DNA from 2 places in the Sphingomonas kyungheensis genome. Region 1 is predicted to be linked to the other one. Evidence: riboswitches for the same ligand, from Rfam matches in the RefSeq annotation. Region 1 holds a riboswitch; the other holds the start of a gene.

Region 1 (9,200 bases):
GCGGAGGACGACTTGCCCTTGCCGTTGCCGGTGTGGACGATCAGCAGCCCGCGTTCGAGCGTGCGGCGCGCCTGCATCTTGGCGCGGGCGGCGGCGACCCGCTCCATCCGCGCATTGTGCCGGGCGTGGTCGTCGGGCGGCGGGACGGTCATCGGCGAAACTCCTCGAAGGCGGCGGCGAGGCGCGCCGCGGCGGCAGGCGGCGGCAGGCCGATGCGCAACCGGTCGGCGCGATCGGCGAAGGGACGGGTCAGGATAGCATGATCGGCGAGCGTCGCGAACAACGCCGCCGCATCGTCGCAGGCGATCAGCCGGAACAGCGGCGCCCGGCCGACGCAGGCCAGCCCCGCCGCGGCGAGCAGCGCATCGAGCGCCGCGCCCGCCGCGACGATGCGCTGCTGCTGCGCCTGCTGCCAGGCGCGGTCATGATAGGCGGCGGTACCGATCGCGATCCCCGCCGACGATACCGGCCAGTCGCCGAGCATCGCGCGGAGCGCCGCCGCGACGCGATCGCCGGCGATCACGAAGCCGAGCCGCAAGCCGGGCAGACCGTAGAATTTGCCGAACGACCGCAACACGATCAGCCGGTCCGACGCACGCGGCGCGAGGCCGGGCGCGGGATCGGCATAGGCCTCGTCGACGACCAATATCATCGCCGCGGCGAGCCGCTCCGCCGTCGCGGCATCGAGCAGGCGGCCATCGGGATTGGCGGGGCTGGCCAGCACGAACAAATCGTGGTCACCCGGTTCGTCCGCGACCGGCTCGGCATCGGGCCAGGCGGCGCGATGCCCGGCATAGCCCGGCGTGCGCACCGCCGGCCGCTCCGCGGCGAGGATCGGGGCGAGCAGCCGCATCGCCAGATCGCTGCCCGGCACCGCGACCACCCGCGCCGGATCGGCGACGCCGAACGCCGCCGCCGCCGCTGCCTCCAGCGCGGTGATCGCCGCCGGCTCGGGCAGCCGCTCGAGCCCGAGCGGCCCCGTCACCGGCCAGCTCCACGGCGCGATGCCGGTCGACAGGTCGATCCAGTCGTCGCCGCCGAAGCGCGCACGCGCCGCCGCCACCCGCCCGCCGTGCGCGGTGAATTCGGCAAAAGCGGCGACGTCGCGCATCGGTTCAATAGGTCAGGCGGATGCCACCGAACGCGGCGCGGCCCGGCTGACCATATTGGTAGATGGTCTGGTAGCGCTCGTCGAACAGGTTCTCGATCCGGCCATAGACTTCGAGATGCGCGAACACCGGGAAGGCGGCGCGCACGTCGGTGAGGACATAGCCGTAGAGCCGCCGGGTGTTGGTGGCATTGTCGAAACTGTCGCCGACCGCGGTGATCGTCGCGCCGGTGGTCAGGCCGAACGGCCAGCGATAGTCGGCGTTGACCGTGACGCTGTTGTCGGGCCGGCGGGCGAGCGCCCGGCCGAAATTGGCGGTGCCCGTCGAGCGGTTGGTCGCGTCGAGATAGGTATAGGCGGCGCTGAAGGTCAGCGCCTCGACCGGGCGCAGCGTCAGCGCGAACTCGACGCCCTGCGCCCGGCTGCGCGCGACATTGTCATAGGTCCCGAACGGCCGGTCGACGCAGATGCCGGTCAGCGGTTCGGCACAGGAGACGAAGTTGATCAGGTCGAAGGAGGTGCGCCGGAAATAGGTCGCGCTCGCCTCGATCGCGCCGTCGAGCGCCTTCTGCGTCACGCCCGCGTCCCAGCCGCGCGACCGTTCCGGCCGGAGCGCGGCATTCCCGTATTCGCTCTGCAGCTGGTACAGGGTCGGTGCCTTGAAGCCTTCCGAATAGCTGGCGCGGAAGGCGGTCTTGCCGTCGTTGGGCGACCAGACACCGCTGCCCGATACCGTCGTCGCGCCGCCGAAGATATTGTGATCGTCGTGGCGGATGCCGCCGGTCGCGGTCAGTCCGGCGATCGGCGTCACCGCCAGCTGGCCATAGACGCTGAAGATGCGCGCCCGGCCCACCGTCGGCGTGCCGCCATAGCTCGAGGTGGTGAAGCGCGACACCTCGCGCTCCGCGCCGAAGGTCGCGAACACCGCCTGGGTCAGGTCGACCGCACCCTGATATTCGATCCGGTCATTGCGCCCCTTGCCGGCGAAGGTCTCGCGCGGATCGCCGTCGGGATCGTAATTGTGGCGGTTGCTGTCGGTATGCGCATAGCCGAGGCGGTTGCGGAAGCGGCCGTCGAACAAGGCGGCATTGAGCCCGCCATAGCCGGTCCAGCGCTCGCTGGTGCCATATTCGCGCGTATCGCCGAAGCTGTAGGTCGGCGGCGGGAAGCCGTCGATGTCGGTATGGCCGTTCGAGTAGAAACCGCGCAGGTCGACCGAGACGTTCGGCGCGAGCGCGATGCCGAGGCTGCCGTTGGCGGCGTAGTTGCGGAAGCCGTCGCGCTCCGTGCCGGGCGCATAGGCCGAGATCCCGTCGGTGGTGTAATAGCCGCCGCCGAGGCTCGCCGCGACCGGCCCCATCTTGCCCGACACGTTGGCGAAGCCCTGGCCGGTCCCGTGCCAGCCGCCCTCGGCGCGCGCATTGACCGACAGTTGCTCGGTCGGCTGGCGGGTGATGAGGTTGACGACGCCGCCGATCGCCTGGCTGCCCCACAGCACCGACTGCGCGCCGCGCAGCACCTCGATCCGCGCGATATTGCCGATCAGCAGCCCGCCGAAATCGAAGCCGCCGCCCGGCGACGACGGGTCGTTGAGCTTGATGCCGTCGATCAGCGCCACGGTCTGGTCGCTCTCCGCGCCGCGGATGTTGACCGAGGTGGCGGTGCCGACGCCGCCGTTGCGCACCACGGTGACGCCGGGGGTCTGGCGCAGCAGGTCGGAGACGACGACTGCCTGCCGCTGCGTGATCGTCGCGGTGTCGAGCACCGTCACCGCCTGGCCGACGGTATCGGCGGGGCGGGCGGCGCGATTGGCGGTGACGATGATGTCGTCGCCCGCGGCGGCGGCACGCGCGAGGTCGCCGGTCGCCTGCGCCGATTGGGCAAGGGCAGGCGGGGTTGCCGCGAGGCACGGCAACAGGATCAGGCAGGCATAGGTCTTCACGATGGTTTCCCCCCGTTCGCAACAACGGAGGCACGCGCCGCTCATCGCCGGAACCGGTCCGTCGCGCGCCCCCAACACCGTCGTCACGCGAGGAAACCCTCGATCGCCCGGAACACCCCGTCCGCACGAAGGACAACCGCGACAGGCAGGTCTCCTGGCTTCCGGGTCGTCACCCTGCCCGGCCTTCCCGGATCGCTCCGATCCAGTGGCACGCGGGGAGCAGGACTCGCCGGTCACAGTTGCGGGGACAGCCCCGGATGACGAGCGTCACGCTCGCTTCCGGGTTCCCTTTTCATCCCATCTCTGGGAACCTGTCGTGTCGGCGCCCCTAGGCCGATGCGGAGATGAAGGCAAGATGATCGCAGCCAAGACGCTGTTCCTCGGCGGTGCGCGCTCGGGCAAGAGCCGGCTGGCGCAGGCCGCGGCGGAGCGGACCGCCGGCCCGCTCCACTATCTCGCCACCGCCGAGGCGCATGACGACGAGATGGCAGAGCGGATCGCGCGCCACCGCGCCGATCGCGACGGTCGCTGGCGGACGATCGACTGCCCGGTCGCGCTGCCGCAGGCGATCGCCGCCATCCACGAGGGCGCGATCCTGGTTGATTGCCTCACCTTGTGGCTGAGCAACGTCATGCTCGGCGGGCATGACCTCGCCGCGCAGGGCGAGGCGCTCTGCGCGGCGCTCGCCGCGACCCGGCAGCCGGTGTTCGTGGTCAGCAACGAGGTCGGGCTCGGCATCGTCCCCGACCACCCGCTCGGCCGCGCCTTCCGCGACGCCGCGGGACGGCTCCACCAGCAGGTCGCGGCGGTGATGCACGACGTCTATTTCGTCGTCGCCGGCAGGGTGTTGCCGTTGCAGCCCTTCCCGCACGACACGGCAGCGCCCGGTGATCTCGCTAAATGAACGCAAGATGAAACTACCATTCTAACGGCGTCACCGAACGGTCACGGAGACTACGCAGGACAGCCCTAACGGCCCGGATCATCCAACAAACGAGATCAGGGGGACGTCGCATGTCCAAGGTTACCCACGCCCGCACCTATCTGCTGACCGGGGCCGCATTGCTGGCGCTCGGCGGCGCCGTACCCGCCTTCGCGCAGACGCAGTCGACCACCGCGGGCGATCCCGCCGCGGCGCCCAGCGTCGTCGCCGATCCCGATCCGGACACCGGCGGCGGCCAGTTGCAGGACATCGTCGTCACCGCGACGCGGCGCGAGACCAATTTGCAGAAGACGCCGATCTCGATCAGCGTGCTCACCACGCAGGGCCTGCAGGACCGCCACGTCCTCAGCCTGTTCAACCTCGCCGACGGCACCATTCCGTCGCTGCGCGTCGCGACCTTCGAAGCGCGCCAGTCGGCGCTGACCATCGGTATCCGCGGCATCGTCCCCTACGACCAGAACCAGACCGCCCGCGACGGCGGTGTCGGCGTCTATATCGACGGCGTCGCGCTGGGTAAGACGCAGGGCCTCAACGCGGCGCTGTTCGACATCGAGCGGATCGAGGTGCTGAAGGGCCCGCAGGGCACGCTGTTCGGCCGCAACACCGAAGGCGGCGCGCTGTCGCTCGTCTCCAAGGCGCCGACCGGCCAGTTCGGTGGCCGCGTCACCGGCGGCGTCGGCAATTACGGCAGCTACAATACCGACGCGCACCTCGACCTGCCGTCCTTCGCCAATATCGCGCTGAAGCTGGACGGCGTCATCCAGCATCAGGACCCGACCGTGAAGGATCCGCTCACCGGTTCGACCGGCTGGAACTATTACGATCGCAAGGGCGGCCGCATCGCCGCGCGCTGGAAGCCGGTCGACGGCCTCACCGCCGACTTCGCCTATGATTATGCGAAGGACGAGAACACGCCGCAGTACAGCCAGCTGATCAGCTACAATCCCAACAACTATACCGTCGGCGCGTACAACGGCCTGTCGCTGGTCCTGCCGGGCACGACCACCCCGTGCGGCGGCACCATTGCTGCGGGCAACACCAAGCCCGTCTGCATCGCGCCCAAGGCGCCGCTGGTCGGCGTCCACCCCGATCGCCAGACGGTCGCCGACGTCGGCGTGCCGCAGCAGCCCAGCGTCGACATCACGCACGGCGTCTCGTCCAACCTGCGCTACAGCGTCGCCCCGGCGGTCGAGCTGCGCTCGATCACCGCATGGCGCGGCGTCAGCACCGACCAGTGGGACAATTCGGGTGGTCCGGAGCGTCAGACGTTCACGCCGAGCTCGGCGTTCAGCCGCTACAGCCTGTCGTTCCTGCGCCAGCACCAGTTCAGCCAGGAATTGCAGGCGGTCGGCAGCGTGCCGCAGCTCGATTACGTCGTCGGTGCGTATTATTACACCGAACATGCGACCGAATATGCCGCGACGCCGCTCAGCAACCTGTGGAACACCAACGGCACGGCCTATACCATCCGCAGTCCGATCCCCGGCAATGCCAATGCGATCAGCAGCAGCAATTCGGGCTATCAGCAGTATGATCCGTCGTGCAACAACACGCTTGCGACGACGGTGCCGCAATTCGCCAACAGCTGCCAGTTCATCACCCGCGCCAGCCAGGCGAGCGATCACAATTACTCGCTGTTCGGCAATCTGACCTTCACGCCGGCGGCGCTCGACGACGTGCTGCACGTCACGCTCGGCGGTCGCTGGACCAAGGACAAGCGCCACGGCACGCTCTACGTCGTCAACAACCGTGCCGACCTGGCCACCCCGGGCACGGTGTCGCCGTTCGGGTTCCGCAACAGCATCAGCCGCTTCGACCCGATGGTCAACGTCGCGTTCGATGCGACGCCGGACGTCCACCTCTACGCCAAATATGCCACCGGCTTCCGCGCCGGCGGCGCCAACGACCGCTCGCTCGCGTTCAACGCCTTCGGTCCGGAAGCGGTCAAGTCGTATGAGATCGGCTCCAAGATGGACTTCTGGAACCACAAGGCGCGCCTGAACCTGGCGGGCTACATCATGAACCGGTCGGGCACGCAGTTCGACTTCGACTATTACGACACCAACGGCTCGAGCCCGACGCTGGGCACCCACATCGAACAGACGATCAACGCCGGCAAGAGCAAGATCCGCGGCATCGAGGCCGACCTGACCGTGGCACCAGTCGATGGCCTGACGCTGACCGGGTCCTACGCCTATACCTATTGGAAGGCACCGTCGGCGGTGAACCCGCTGACCCCCGGCGCGCCGGCGCAGCAGCTCTACATCGTCTACACGCCGCGCAACGCCGCGTCGGGTGCGATCGACTATAAGGTGCCGGTCGGCAACGGCGACGCCACCGTCCGCTTCCACCTCGACGGCAATTATGCGAGCAGCCAGTACAGCTTCCAGCTCGAACCGACCAAGACCGACGCCAGCTTCATCATGAACGGCCGTCTGTCGCTCGCCGATATCGCGGTGTCGGATCACAACAAGGTGACGTTCGCCTTCTGGGTGCGCAATCTGCTCGACACGACCTACATCTACCGGCGTTCGTCGGCCAATTCGTCGCCGGTGTACAATTACGGCGCCAACGGCCAGCTCGTCTCGACCAACTATGGCGGCATCCTCGGCGATTATGCCAACTTCAACCCGCCGCGCACCTACGGTCTTGAAGCGACCGTCCGCTTCTGATCGTCCGCATCGCGCGGAAAGGCGAGCCCGAGCACCAGCCCGGGCTCGCCATCCGCGAGGTGCAATTCGCCGCCGTGCAGCCGCATGATCGCGGCGATCAGCGGCAGGCCCAGGCCGTGGCCGGGCCGCTGGCGGCTCGCTTCGAGCCGGCCGAACCGCCGCAGCGCCAGCGCGCGCTGCTCCGCCGGTATCCCCGGCCCATCGTCGGCGATCCGCACCACGGCGCGATCGCCGACGATCGCGATTCCCATCACGATCCGCGATCCCGCCGGCGTATGCCGCAGGGCATTTTCGACACCGTTGATCAGCGCCTGTTCGATCAGCCGCGCATCGCCGACGATCCAGGCCGGCCGCGCGGCATCGACGACCAGGTGATGGCCGCTCTCCTCCGCCACCGGCGCGAGCGTCTCGCCGATCTCGCCGATCAGCATCGTCAGGTCGGTGGCGGCGAAGCCGGCGGTGCGCCGTCCCGTCTCGATCTCCGCGATCCGCAGCATCGCCGCCACCATCGCGAGCAGCGAATCGCATTCGCCGATCGCCTGGTCGATCGCCACCGCCGTCTCCGGCGCGGCGCCCGCCGCGATCGTCGTCAGCCGGCTGCGCAGCCGCGCGAGCGGCGTCCGCAGGTCGTGCGCGACGTCGTTCGAGACGTTGCGCAGCCCCGCCATCAGCTCGGCGATGCGATCGAGCATCCGGTTGAACGCCTGCGCCTGCGAATCGAACTCGTCCTGCGCCCCCGTCACCGGCACCCGCCGCTGCATGTCGCCGGCGATGATCGCCTCCACCGTCCGCCGCGTCGCCGCGAAGCGCCGCGCGATCGTCCGGCCGAAGACGATCAGCCCGCCCAGCACGACGACGAGGATCAGCCCGTAGCCGAACAGATAGATGCGCAGCCTCACGCCGCCATAGCCGTCGAACGGTTCGGTTTCGGCGATGGTGGTCAGCGTCAGCCCGTCGCCGACCCGGCGGGTGAAGGCGCGCCCCGCGGTCAGCCCCTGGATCCGGTCGAGCCGCCGCACGTCGCTGTAGCCGGGTGCGAACCGCCGGGTCAGCGTAACGTTGCCGCCGAGCCGCCGCCCCGCCGCATCGGTCAGCTGGAAACCGATATCGCCGGTATCGCGCCGCCCGGCGAGCGCATCGATCCGCGCGAGCAGCACCGGTGCGCCGTCCTGCGCGCCGTCGGCGGCGACGAGCGCGCTGACGTTCTCGATCCGGCGATCGACCAGATCGGTGATCGTGCCGATCGTCAGCCGATAGGTCGCATAACCGGTCCCCGCCGTCGCGACGAGGAAGGCGGCGAGGAAGCCGACCGTCAGCGACCGCAGGCCGGGCTTCATCCGCGCAGCATATAGCCGATGCCGCGCAGCGTCTGGATCGGATCGTCGTCGCCGCCCTCGGTCAGTTTGCGGCGCAACCGGCGGATATGGACGTCGACCAGATTGGTGTCGGGCATGAAGTCATAGCCCCAGACGCGCTCGATCAGCATCGCGCGGGTCAGCACCGCATCGGCGTTGCGCACCAGCTCGATCAGCAGCTTGAGTTCGAGCTTGGCGAGGTCGATCGGCCGGCCGCGGCGCCATGCCCGGAACGTCGTCGGGCTGACGACGATATCGCCCGCCTGCAACGTGTCGGCGCTCGACGCGGTCCAGCCGCGCCCGCGCAGGATCGCGGTCAGCCGTGCCTGCAGTTCCGACGCCGCGACCGGCTTGACGACATAATCGTCGGCGCCCGCCTCCAGCCCCTCGACCTTGTCCTGCGACGCCGACAGCGCGGTGAGCATGATCACCGGCAGCGTCATCCCGCCGCTGCGCAGCGTCTGCAACACCGACATGCCGTCGAGCCGCGGCATCATCCGGTCGAGGATCACCGCATCGAACGCCGCCTCGTTCATCGCGGTCAGCGCCGCGCGGCCGTCGCCGGCGACCGTCACCGTATGGCCGATGCCGCGCAGTTCGTCGGCCAGCGCCGCGGCATAAGCGGCATCGTCTTCGACCAGAAGCAGTTGGAGCGTCATGCCGCGACTAAACGCTATTCCCGCATCGATCCGTCAAGCGCTTTCACCGGGACCGGCGGACGCCGCGGTGAACTGGATTCGCCGGCGTGGCGTGGCTAAGGCGGGTGCCTTCGAAGGAAAGGCCGAAAGATCAACGACCAACGCGCCATTTCCACCTTTGGACCGCCCGATGCCTGGGCGGCGCTCGCCGCCGCCACGCATGCGATCCTGATCACCGACGCCCGTATCGAATCGCCCGGCCCGACGATCCTCTACGCCAATCCGGCGATGCAAGTGCTGAGCGGTTATGCCGACGACGAGCTGATCGGGGCGACGCCGCGGCTGCTGCAAGGCGCCGACACCGATCGCGCGGTGCTCGCCGAGATCCGCGCCGCGCTCGTCGCCGGGGCGAGCTTCAAGGGCGAAGGTGTCAATTATCGCAAGGACGGCAGCCGCTATGTCGTCGACTGGACGATCGACCCGATCCGCGACGCCGCCGGCACGATCACCGCCTGGCTGTCGGTGCAGCGCGACGTCACCGC
Region 2 (9,200 bases), on a different contig from region 1:
ACCAGCCGGGCGAGATCGGGCATCCGGTGGGCGGTGGTGACAACGACACGCATCAGCGCGACCGCCTCGGGCGTCAACGTATGCTCCAGCAGGCTATGTCCCACCGCGCGCAGCCGGTCTTGGACGCACAGATGCCACGGCACCACGCCTGACGGCACCAGCGTGTGATCCACCATTCGCCGCACCACGGCCGTGAACAGCTCCTCCTTATTGGCATAGCGGGCGTAGAGACTCGCCTTCCCCGCGCCCGCCCGCGTCACGACTTGATCGCAGCTCGTCGCGTCATATCCGATCCGCAGGAACAGGTCCGTGGCGGCGTCAAGAATCCGGCGATCGACGTCGCCGGCCTGGTCGGCGGACGGTCGACCGCCGCGTCGCCGTTTCGCTAAATCGGGCTTTAGGTCGGTAAGCGTTTGCATCACGCAACCATATAAGCCATGCGCCGGTTGAATGAAACTGAACGGTATAGTTCAGTTTATTGGCAAGGGGTTTGGCGATGGCGGGGATGACGCTCGAGGACGTGAACGGCCACGATGACGGCGGGGTCGCGCCACGGACGATCGCGCTTGCCGGTGCGACCGGCGATCTGGGTGGGCGCGTGCTATCTGCCCTGATACGGCGTGGCGTGGACGTGCGGGCCCTGGTCCGCAGCGGAACGCCGGCCGCGGCGCAGGATGCCGTACGTGGGCGGGGCGGAACGCCGGTCCCTGTCGATTTTGCCGATCAGGCTGCGCTCTCGGATGCGCTGGCGGGAGCGGAATGCGTCGTCTCGGTCCTGAACGGGCTGGAGCCGGTCATTCTCGATCTTCAGGGCCGTCTTCTCGACGCGGCGGTTGCGGCGGGTGTACCGCGCTTCATCCCGTCCGACTTCTCGCTCGATTTCACGAAGACCCGCCCCGGCGACAATCGCAACATGGACCTGCGACGCCGCTTCATGGCGCGTGTCGATGCAGCGCCGATCCGCGCGACCTCGATCCTCAACGGCGCCTTCGCCGACCTGCTGACCGGTGAGGCGCCGATCGTGCTGCCGCGTTTCGCCCGCATCCTGTACTGGGGCGACGCGGACCAGCCGCTCGACTTCACGACAAAAGACGATGTCGCTGATTATACCGCCGACGTGGCGCTCGATGCGGATGCGCCCCGCCTCCTGCGGATCGCCGGCGACGTCGTGTCTCCGCGCGACCTCGCGATCCTGATGACGCGTCTCGAGGGCCGAAGGTGGAAGCCGTTCCGTGCAGGTGGGCTCGGGCGTCTCTCGATGCTGATCCGCGTCGCGCGCACGCTGTCGCCGACCAGCGATGCGCCGTTCCCGGCCTGGCAAGGCATGCAATATGTTCGCGACATGTCGAGCGGCCGCGGCAAGCTCTCGCCGCTCGACAAGGATCGCTACGGCAAGACCGACTGGACGCGCGTCGAAGCCGTCCTCGCCCCGACACGCTGATCGCCCCTTCCGGAGTCCTATCATGAGCGATGCCGTCCAGCCGTTTCCCATCCACATCCGCCAAGCCGACCTCGACGATCTGGCCGATCGTCTCGCCCGCACCCGCTGGCCCGATGCCGGCACAGTGCAGGACGGGTCGCAGGGTCCGCAATCGGACCGCATCCGCGCGCTCGCCCAGCGATGGCAGGACGGTTACGACTGGCGTGCCACGGAGACGCTGCTCAACGGCTGGGGCAGCAGCCGCACGGTGATCGACGGGCTCGGCATCCACTTCCTCCATGTCCGCTCTCCCGAACCGGACGCGACACCGCTGCTCCTGACCCACGGCTGGCCGGGATCGGTGCTCGAATTCCGCGACGTGATCGGCCCGCTCAGCGACCCGCGCGCGCATGGCGCCGACGCGTCGGACGCCTTCCACCTCATTATCCCTGCGCTGCCCGGCTTCGGCTTTTCCGATAAGCCGACCGAGCCGGGTTGGGGCGTCGGCCGCACCGCTTCGGCTTGGGGCGTGCTGATGCAGCGGCTCGGCTATGGTGATCGCTGGATGGCGCAAGGCGGAGACTGGGGTGCTGCAGTCACCACGGCGCTGGCGCATATGCGTATGCCGGGCCTCGCCGGTATCCACCTCAACATGGTGATGGCCCAGCCGACACACGAGGAACGGGCGAATGCGACGCCCGCCGAGCAGCGGATGCTGGACGATGCGGCGCGCTACGACCGCGACTATTCCGGGTACATGAAGCTGCAGTGCACACGGCCGCAGTCGCTTGCCTTCGCGCTCGCGGACTCGCCGATCGGACTGGCGAGCTGGATCTACGCGCTGTTCCAGGACGTATCCGACAGCGATGGGCAGCCCGAACGGGTCATTCCGCTCGACCATCTGATTGACGACATCATGCTGTATTGGCTGCCGAACGCGGGGCCAAGTTCGGTTCGCTTCTATTGGGAAGCCGCGCAGGAGATGGCGAAAGGGATGCCGGGCGCGCCCGTGCCGCTGCCGGCCGGGGTCAGCATGTTCCCCGGTGAGCAGGTGCGGCTGTCCCGCCGTTGGACCGAGGCGCGCTTTGCCGATCTTCGCTATTTCGGAGAGGCCGCGAGCGGTGGGCATTTTGCGGCGATGGAGAACGCCGAAACGTTCGTGGAGCACGTCCGCGCGACGTTCCGAGCCATATAGCACCCGACGGGTTGGAAGCCGTTTGACAGTGTGCGGCCGCCAGGACCCAGAACCAGACGGTGAGGGTGCCTTCGTGCCCACCCGAGTTCGGACGTTCGTCCAGCGGACAGCGGCATGATGTACCCCGAGCCAGCGCCGTGCTGCTGCGATATGACGTAATGCCGTCCTCTGGACGATCAGGACGAATGCCAGCGTCGCTCCGAGCACCGGAATGCCAACGATACGCGCTGCGATCGCGTCGACCAGCCCGGCCTGGAAGCAAGGTCGCGGCATAAGCGAATTGGCAAGGGGCGCGATCGAGGGTATCATGTCCGTCGAGGGCCATCGAAAGAGGGTCCTCGTTGATCGCGCCGGTGCCCCGCGAGGGGTTTAAATGGGAATGCGGTGCGGAGGTGATCCTCCCAATCCGCGGCTGTCCCTGCAACTGTAAGCGGTGAGCGAAAGCGTCATGCTCCCCATGCGGGGGGCGGCCACTGGAACGCGTCGGTCCTTCTGACCGGCGATCTGGGAAGGCGATGCCGGAGCTACGACCCGCGAGCCAGGAGACCTGCCGGCGATAAGGTCGCTCTTGCCTTGGTCCAGGGGATGGCCGCGGCACGGTTCTCCGTCTGAGCGACGAATCTGTGCGGCCGGGGCCGCATCGGTGCGTGGCTGGGCGGCTTCACGGCGCTCGTCCGTCGTCGCGCGCCGTCCGCAATCGGCCCCGCCCGTTCGTTGCTGTCGCGCCGCGGGGAAGAGCATGTCCGATCTGTCCAAGGTTCCCGTCACCATCGTCACCGGCTTTCTGGGAGCCGGCAAGACGACCCTCATCAGCCATCTGATCCGTCACGCGGGGGGGCGTCGTCTCGCCGTGGTGGTCAACGAATTCGGCGTGCTGGGCGTCGACGGCGACATCCTGAAGGGCTGCGCGATCCCGGACTGTCCGGCCGAGAACATCGTCGAGCTGGCCAACGGCTGCATATGCTGCACCGTCGCGGACGACTTCATTCCGACCGTCGAGACGCTCCTTGCGATGGAGCCGCGGCCCGATCACATCCTGATCGAAACGTCCGGACTTGCCCTGCCCAAGCCGCTGCTCAAGGCGTTCGACTGGCCGGCGATCCGGTCCCGCATCACGGTCGACGGGGTGATCACGCTGGCGGACGCGGAGGCGGTCGCGGCCGGACGGTTCGCGCCGGATCTCGCCGCAGTCGACGCGCAGCGGGCGGCCGATCCGAGCATCGATCACGAGACGCCGCTGTCCGAGGTGTTCGAGGATCAGCTCGCCTGCGCCGACCTGGTGCTGCTCACCAAATGCGACCTCGCCGGCCCATCCGGCGTCGCCGCGGCGCGTGCGATCATCGCCGCCGAGACCCCGCGCCCGCTGCCGATCGTGGAACTCGTGGACGGCATCGTCGCCCCCCACGTCGTGCTCGGGCTCGGCGCGGCCGCGGAGGACGACCTCGCCGCCCGCCCCTCGCATCATGACGGTGAGGACGAGCATGAGCACGACGACTTCGATAGCTTGGTCCTTGCATGGGGCGAGATCGCCGACGCGCACGACCTCGCGGGTCGGATCGAGGCGCTTGCCGCCGGTGGCGACGTGCTGCGCGTGAAGGGCTATGCCGCGGTCGCGGGCAAGCCGATGCGGCTGCTCGTGCAGGCGGTGGGAGCGCGGGTCCGCGTTCAATACGACCGGCCGTGGCGCGGGGACGAGGTGCGCGCGACGCAGCTCGTGGTGATCGCCGAACGCGACCGGCTCGATCCGTCGACGATCAGGGCGGCGCTGGCGGCCTGATCCGCCATGCACGTCGTCTTCCGCGAAACGCACGGGCTCGAAGAGGGCGCCGCACCGCGCGATCTGGGGCAGGACGCCGCGGATCTCGTCGTGCTGTCCTTCTCCGACAGCGACCTCGGCGCCTTCGCCGCGGGGTGGCGCGCGGGCGGCGTCGGCATGCCGAGCCTGCGGCTCGCCAATCTTGCCGAGCTGACCCACCCGCTCTCGGTCGACACGTACGTCGAGCGGACGCTGGGTGCGGCAAGGGGCATATTGATCCGGTTGATCGGCGGCATCGCCTATTGGCCCTATGGCGTCCAGCAGGTCGAGGCGCTCGCCCGCCGGCGGCGGATCGCCCTGGCGATCGTTCCCGCCGACGGCCGCGAGGATCCGCGCCTCGACGCGGCGTCGACGCTGCCCGCATCCACGCTGCGCCGCCTCGCCGAGCTCTGCGACGTCGGCGGTGCATCCGCGGCGCGCGCGGCCATCGCGCAGCTCGCCCTCGCCGCGGGGCTTTACGTGACACCCGGCCCGACGGCGCGCGCCATCGCCCCGGTCGGCGGCTGGCAGCCCGCTGCCGGCGTGATCTGCCCGGCCGCCTTTGCCCTGGCGTCGATCCGGCCGCGGATCGTTCTGGTCTTCTACCGTTCCTATGTGATGGCCGCCGACCTCGATCCGGTCGCGGCGCTGCACATGGCGTTCGAGAGGCGCGGCTACGACGTCATCGCGCTGTTCGCGCCCTCGCTCAAGGAGCCGTCGGCCGCCGGCTGGATGACCCGCTGGCTTTCCGCGCTCGCCCCCGTTGCGATCGTCAACGCGACCGCGTTTTCGGCACGGAATGCCGACGGTGCGACCCCGCTCGACGTCGCGGGCGTTCCCGTGTTCCAGGTGGCGCTGGCGACGTCGGATCGCGCGGCATGGGCCGAGGCCGCGCGGGGCCTGTCCCCCGCCGACCTCGCGATGCACGTGGTGCTGCCCGAAGTGGACGGCCGCCTGTTCGCCGGCGTGGCGAGCTTCAAGGACGCCGGCGGGCGTGACCCCGACCTGCAGTTCGCGCGGCGCGAACATCGCGCCGACCCTGGCCGGATCGCGGGTATCGCAGACCGGGTCCACGGCTGGACCGCATTGGCTGCGAAGCCCGTGGCGGAACGGCGGCTGGCAATCGTGCTGTCGACCTATCCCGGGAAGACCTACCAGATGGCGCACGCGGTGGGCCTCGACGCGATCGCCTCGGCCCGGGCGATGCTCGAAGATCTGGCGGACGCGGGTTACGCGACCGGCCTCCCGGCTGCGACCGATCTCCCCGCCGCGCTGGCGCGGCGCACCGTCGCATGGCCGCTCTCCGACTATCATGCCGCGCTGGCGAGGCTTCCCGCCGCCCTGCGGGCCGAGGTGACGGCGGCATGGGGTGCGCCGGAGGACGATCCCGCCGTCGCGGACGGCGCCTTCCGCTTTGCCGCCGTCGTCGCCGGCGAGGCCATCGTGGCGCTCCAGCCGGAGCGGGGCGGCGTGGAAACGCGCTCGGACGAGTATCACGACCTGTCCCGCTGCCCACGTCATGGCTATGTCGCATTCTACCTCTGGCTGCGCGCGCGCGGCACCGACGCGCTGGTCCACGTCGGCGCGCACGGCACGCTCGAATGGCTCCCGGGCAAGGCGGTCGCGCTGTCCGACGCATGCTGGCCCGAGGCGCTCGCCGGCGCGATGCCGATCGTCTATCCCTTCATCGTCAACGATCCCGGCGAGGCTGCGCAGGCCAAGCGGCGGATCGGCGCAGTCGCGATCGGCCATGTCCCGCCGCCTCTCGTCGACGCGGGCAGTGGCCTCGGGATCGGCCGGCTTGAGGCGCTGCTCGACGAGTTCTCCAATGCCGCCGGTCTCGATCCGACGCGTCGCGACCGCCTGCAGCGCGACATCGGGGACGAGGCGGTCGCGCTCGGGCTCGGCGACGCACTCGCGCTCGATCGGGCGCAATCGAGCAAGGAGGCGATCGCGCGGATCGACGCCTTCGTCTGCGACGTCAAGGACAGCCGGTACGGCGACGGCCTGCACGTCTTCGGCCGCGGCGAGCAGGGTCCGGCGGAGCGCGACGGCCTGCTCGCCGCGCTCGCCGGACGACGGGTCCCGCCCGGACCATCGGGCTCGCCATGGCGCGGGCGGAGCGACGTGCTGCCGACCGGGCGCAACCTCTACACGACCGATCCGCGCGCGGTGCCGTCCCGGTCGGCGCACGCGCAGGGGGTGCGGCTCGCCGACGAGCTCGTCCGCCGCCACCTTCAGGATCATGGCGACTATCCGCGTGCGCTCGTCGTCGACCTCTGGGGCTCCGCGACGATGCGCACCGCCGGCGAGGAGTTCGCGATGGCGCTCCACCTCCTCGGGGCGGAGCCGGTCTGGGATCACGGGTCCGACCGCGTGACCGGAGTCGAGATCCTGCCGCTGATGCGGTTTGACCGGCCGCGGATCGATGTGACGCTGCGCGTGTCGGGGCTGTTCCGGGACGCCTTTCCGACGCTCTGCGCGATGTTCGGCCAGACGGTGCGAGCGCTGGCGGCGCGGGACGAGCCGGCGGACCGCAATCCCTTCGTCTCATCCCTGCCCGGCGCACGCGTCTACGGGCCGCGGGCCGGCGACTATGGCGTCGGGATCGGCGACGACGCCGAGGTCTACACGCCCGAAGCCCGCCGGGCCGCGGGCGCCGCATGGCTGGCGGCCTCCGCTCACGCGTTGGACGATGGCGACGGGCGCGCTGACCCGACGGGGATCGCAGCGCGCGTCGCGGCCGCCGACGCCTTCGTCCACGTCCAGGACCTGCCCGAGACCGACCTGCTGCTCGCCGCGGATTATGCCGCGCACGAGGCCGCCTTCGCCGCTGCGCAGGCGATCGCCGGCGGCACCGCCGCCCTGTATCATCTCGATGCGACCGACCCCGCGCGCCCGCGTGCCCGCCCGTTGGCCGAGGAGGTCGCGCGCGTCGTCCGCGCACGCGCCGCGCACCCCGGCTGGATCGACGGCATGATGCGCCATGGCTTTCGAGGCGCGGCGGAACTCGCGGCGACGCTCGACCATCTCGGCGCCTTCGCGCACCTCGCAGGCGTCGTGACGCCCGAGGCCATCGACCTCTACCATGACGCGACGCTGGGCCGCGACGACGTCCGCGCCTTCATGGCCGCCGCCAACCCGTCTGCGCTGGCGGCGATGGAGGCGCGGTTCCGAGCGCTTCACGCGGCAGGGCTGTGGGCGACGCGCCGCAACTCGATCCTTGCTCAGCTGGGGGATCCGGCATGAACATGGTGCGGGGCTGGTGCCCGACGGCTCATCGCCCGATGGCGGCGGGCGATGGCCTGCTGGTCCGCGTGCGGCCGCGCCTGGCACGCATGACGCGCGCCCAGGCGATCGGTCTGTCCGAGGCCGCGGCGGAGCATGGCAACGGTGCCATCGACGTCACCAACCGTGCGAACCTCCAGATCCGCGGCGTCCGCGACGATCGCTGGGCGGCGTTGATCGCCGACCTGTGCGCGCTCGATCTGGTCGACGCCGATCCGGCCTCGGAGACCCGGCGCGCCGTCATCGTGGCGCCCGACTGGCATGACGGCGACGATACGCACCGCATCGCCGTCGAGCTCGCGCAGCGTCTGGCGGAACTGCCGGAGCTGCCCGGCAAGTTCGGCGTCGCGATCGACGCGGGTGCCGCGCCGGTGCTCGGCGACGCTCCCGCCGACATCCGGATCGAACGCGCCGCGGCTGGCGGTCTGATCCTTCGTGCGGACGGGCGCGCGTGGGGCGTTCCGCTGGCGGTCGGTGCCGAGATCGACGCGGTGGTGGCGCTGGCGCGCTGGTTCGTCGGGACCGGCGGGAGCGCCGCAGGCCGGATGGCGCGCCACGCGGTCACCCTGCCCGCCTGGGCAGATGGCGGGATCCCGGCGGCGCCGTCGTGTCCCGCCCCGGCGACGGGACCGCACGCGCAGGGCACGGTCGTCGGGCTCGCGTTCGGCAGGATCGAAGCGCCGGACCTCGCCAAGCTGGCCATGGCCGCGCGCGGCGTGCGGGTGACGCCATGGCGGCGGCTGATCGTGGAGGGGAAAATCGATACCGGGCAGCCCGCATCGGCGCTCCTTCGGGCCGACGCCTGTGTCGGCGCTCCCGCCTGTCCGCAGGCGAGCGTCGCGACCCGTCCCCTGGCGGTCCGTCTCGCACCCCATGTCGATGGCCGGCTCCACGTCTCGGGCTGCGCCAAGGGCTGCGCGCGGGCGCAGGCCACCGACGTCGTACTGACCGGGCGCGACGGCCGCTTCGATCTCGCCTTCGCCGCCAGAGCGGGCGCCCCGCCCGCGGTGTCCGGGCTCGACCCCGTCCAGATCCTCGCCCGCTTCGGAGCCGATTGATGCCCCATGTCTACGAGACCGACGGCGGTGCCATCTACCGCCAGTCGTTCGCCACGATCCGCGCCGAGGCCGACCTCGCGCGCTTCGCGCCGGAGGAGGAACCGGTGGCCGTCCGGATGATCCACGCGTCCGGCCTCGTCGCGCTGGCGGCGCACATCCGTTTCTCGCCGCATTTCGCACGGGTCGCCCGCGACGCGCTCGCGGCGGGCGCGCCGATCCTGTGCGACGCGCGGATGGTGACGGAGGGGATCACCCGCGCTCGCCTGCCTGCCGACAATCCGGTCGTCTGCACGCTGCACGCGCCGGAGACGCCCGAGCTCGCCCGCGGGATGGGCAACACGCGTTCGGCCGCCGCCCTCGAACTGTGGCGGCCGTATCTGGCGGGCGCGGTGGTGGCGATCGGCAACGCCCCGACCGCGCTGTTTCACCTGCTCGATATGCTCG

The links. Region 1 has a riboswitch for cobalamin ahead of V8201_RS15100 (TonB-dependent receptor plug domain-containing protein). Riboswitches for the same ligand answer to the same signal wherever they lie in the genome.
Region 2: another riboswitch for cobalamin. It lies ahead of cobW (cobalamin biosynthesis protein CobW); the one in region 1 lies ahead of V8201_RS15100 (TonB-dependent receptor plug domain-containing protein).

What each region holds. Positions count from the first base shown of each region.
Region 1 is NZ_JBBBDM010000009.1:60,522-69,721, reverse strand. It holds gene cobO (cob(I)yrinic acid a,c-diamide adenosyltransferase) at 1-152, opposite strand, end outside; gene V8201_RS15105 (aminotransferase class I/II-fold pyridoxal phosphate-dependent enzyme) at 149-1,111, opposite strand; gene V8201_RS15100 (TonB-dependent receptor plug domain-containing protein) at 1,116-3,050, opposite strand; cobalamin riboswitch at 3,178-3,380, opposite strand; gene cobU (bifunctional adenosylcobinamide kinase/adenosylcobinamide-phosphate guanylyltransferase) at 3,409-3,954, shown strand; gene V8201_RS15090 (TonB-dependent receptor) at 4,065-6,665, shown strand; gene V8201_RS15085 (sensor histidine kinase) at 6,635-8,002, opposite strand; gene V8201_RS15080 (response regulator transcription factor) at 7,999-8,679, opposite strand; gene V8201_RS15075 (PAS domain-containing sensor histidine kinase) at 8,809-9,200, shown strand, end outside.
Region 2 is NZ_JBBBDM010000012.1:24,308-33,507, reverse strand. It holds gene V8201_RS16430 (TetR/AcrR family transcriptional regulator) at 1-419, opposite strand, end outside; gene V8201_RS16425 (aromatic alcohol reductase) at 497-1,441, shown strand; gene V8201_RS16420 (epoxide hydrolase family protein) at 1,464-2,615, shown strand; cobalamin riboswitch at 2,950-3,184, shown strand; gene cobW (cobalamin biosynthesis protein CobW) at 3,355-4,392, shown strand; gene cobN (cobaltochelatase subunit CobN) at 4,399-7,659, shown strand; gene V8201_RS16405 (ferredoxin-like domain-containing protein) at 7,662-8,756, shown strand; gene V8201_RS16400 (precorrin-8X methylmutase) at 8,756-9,200, shown strand, end outside.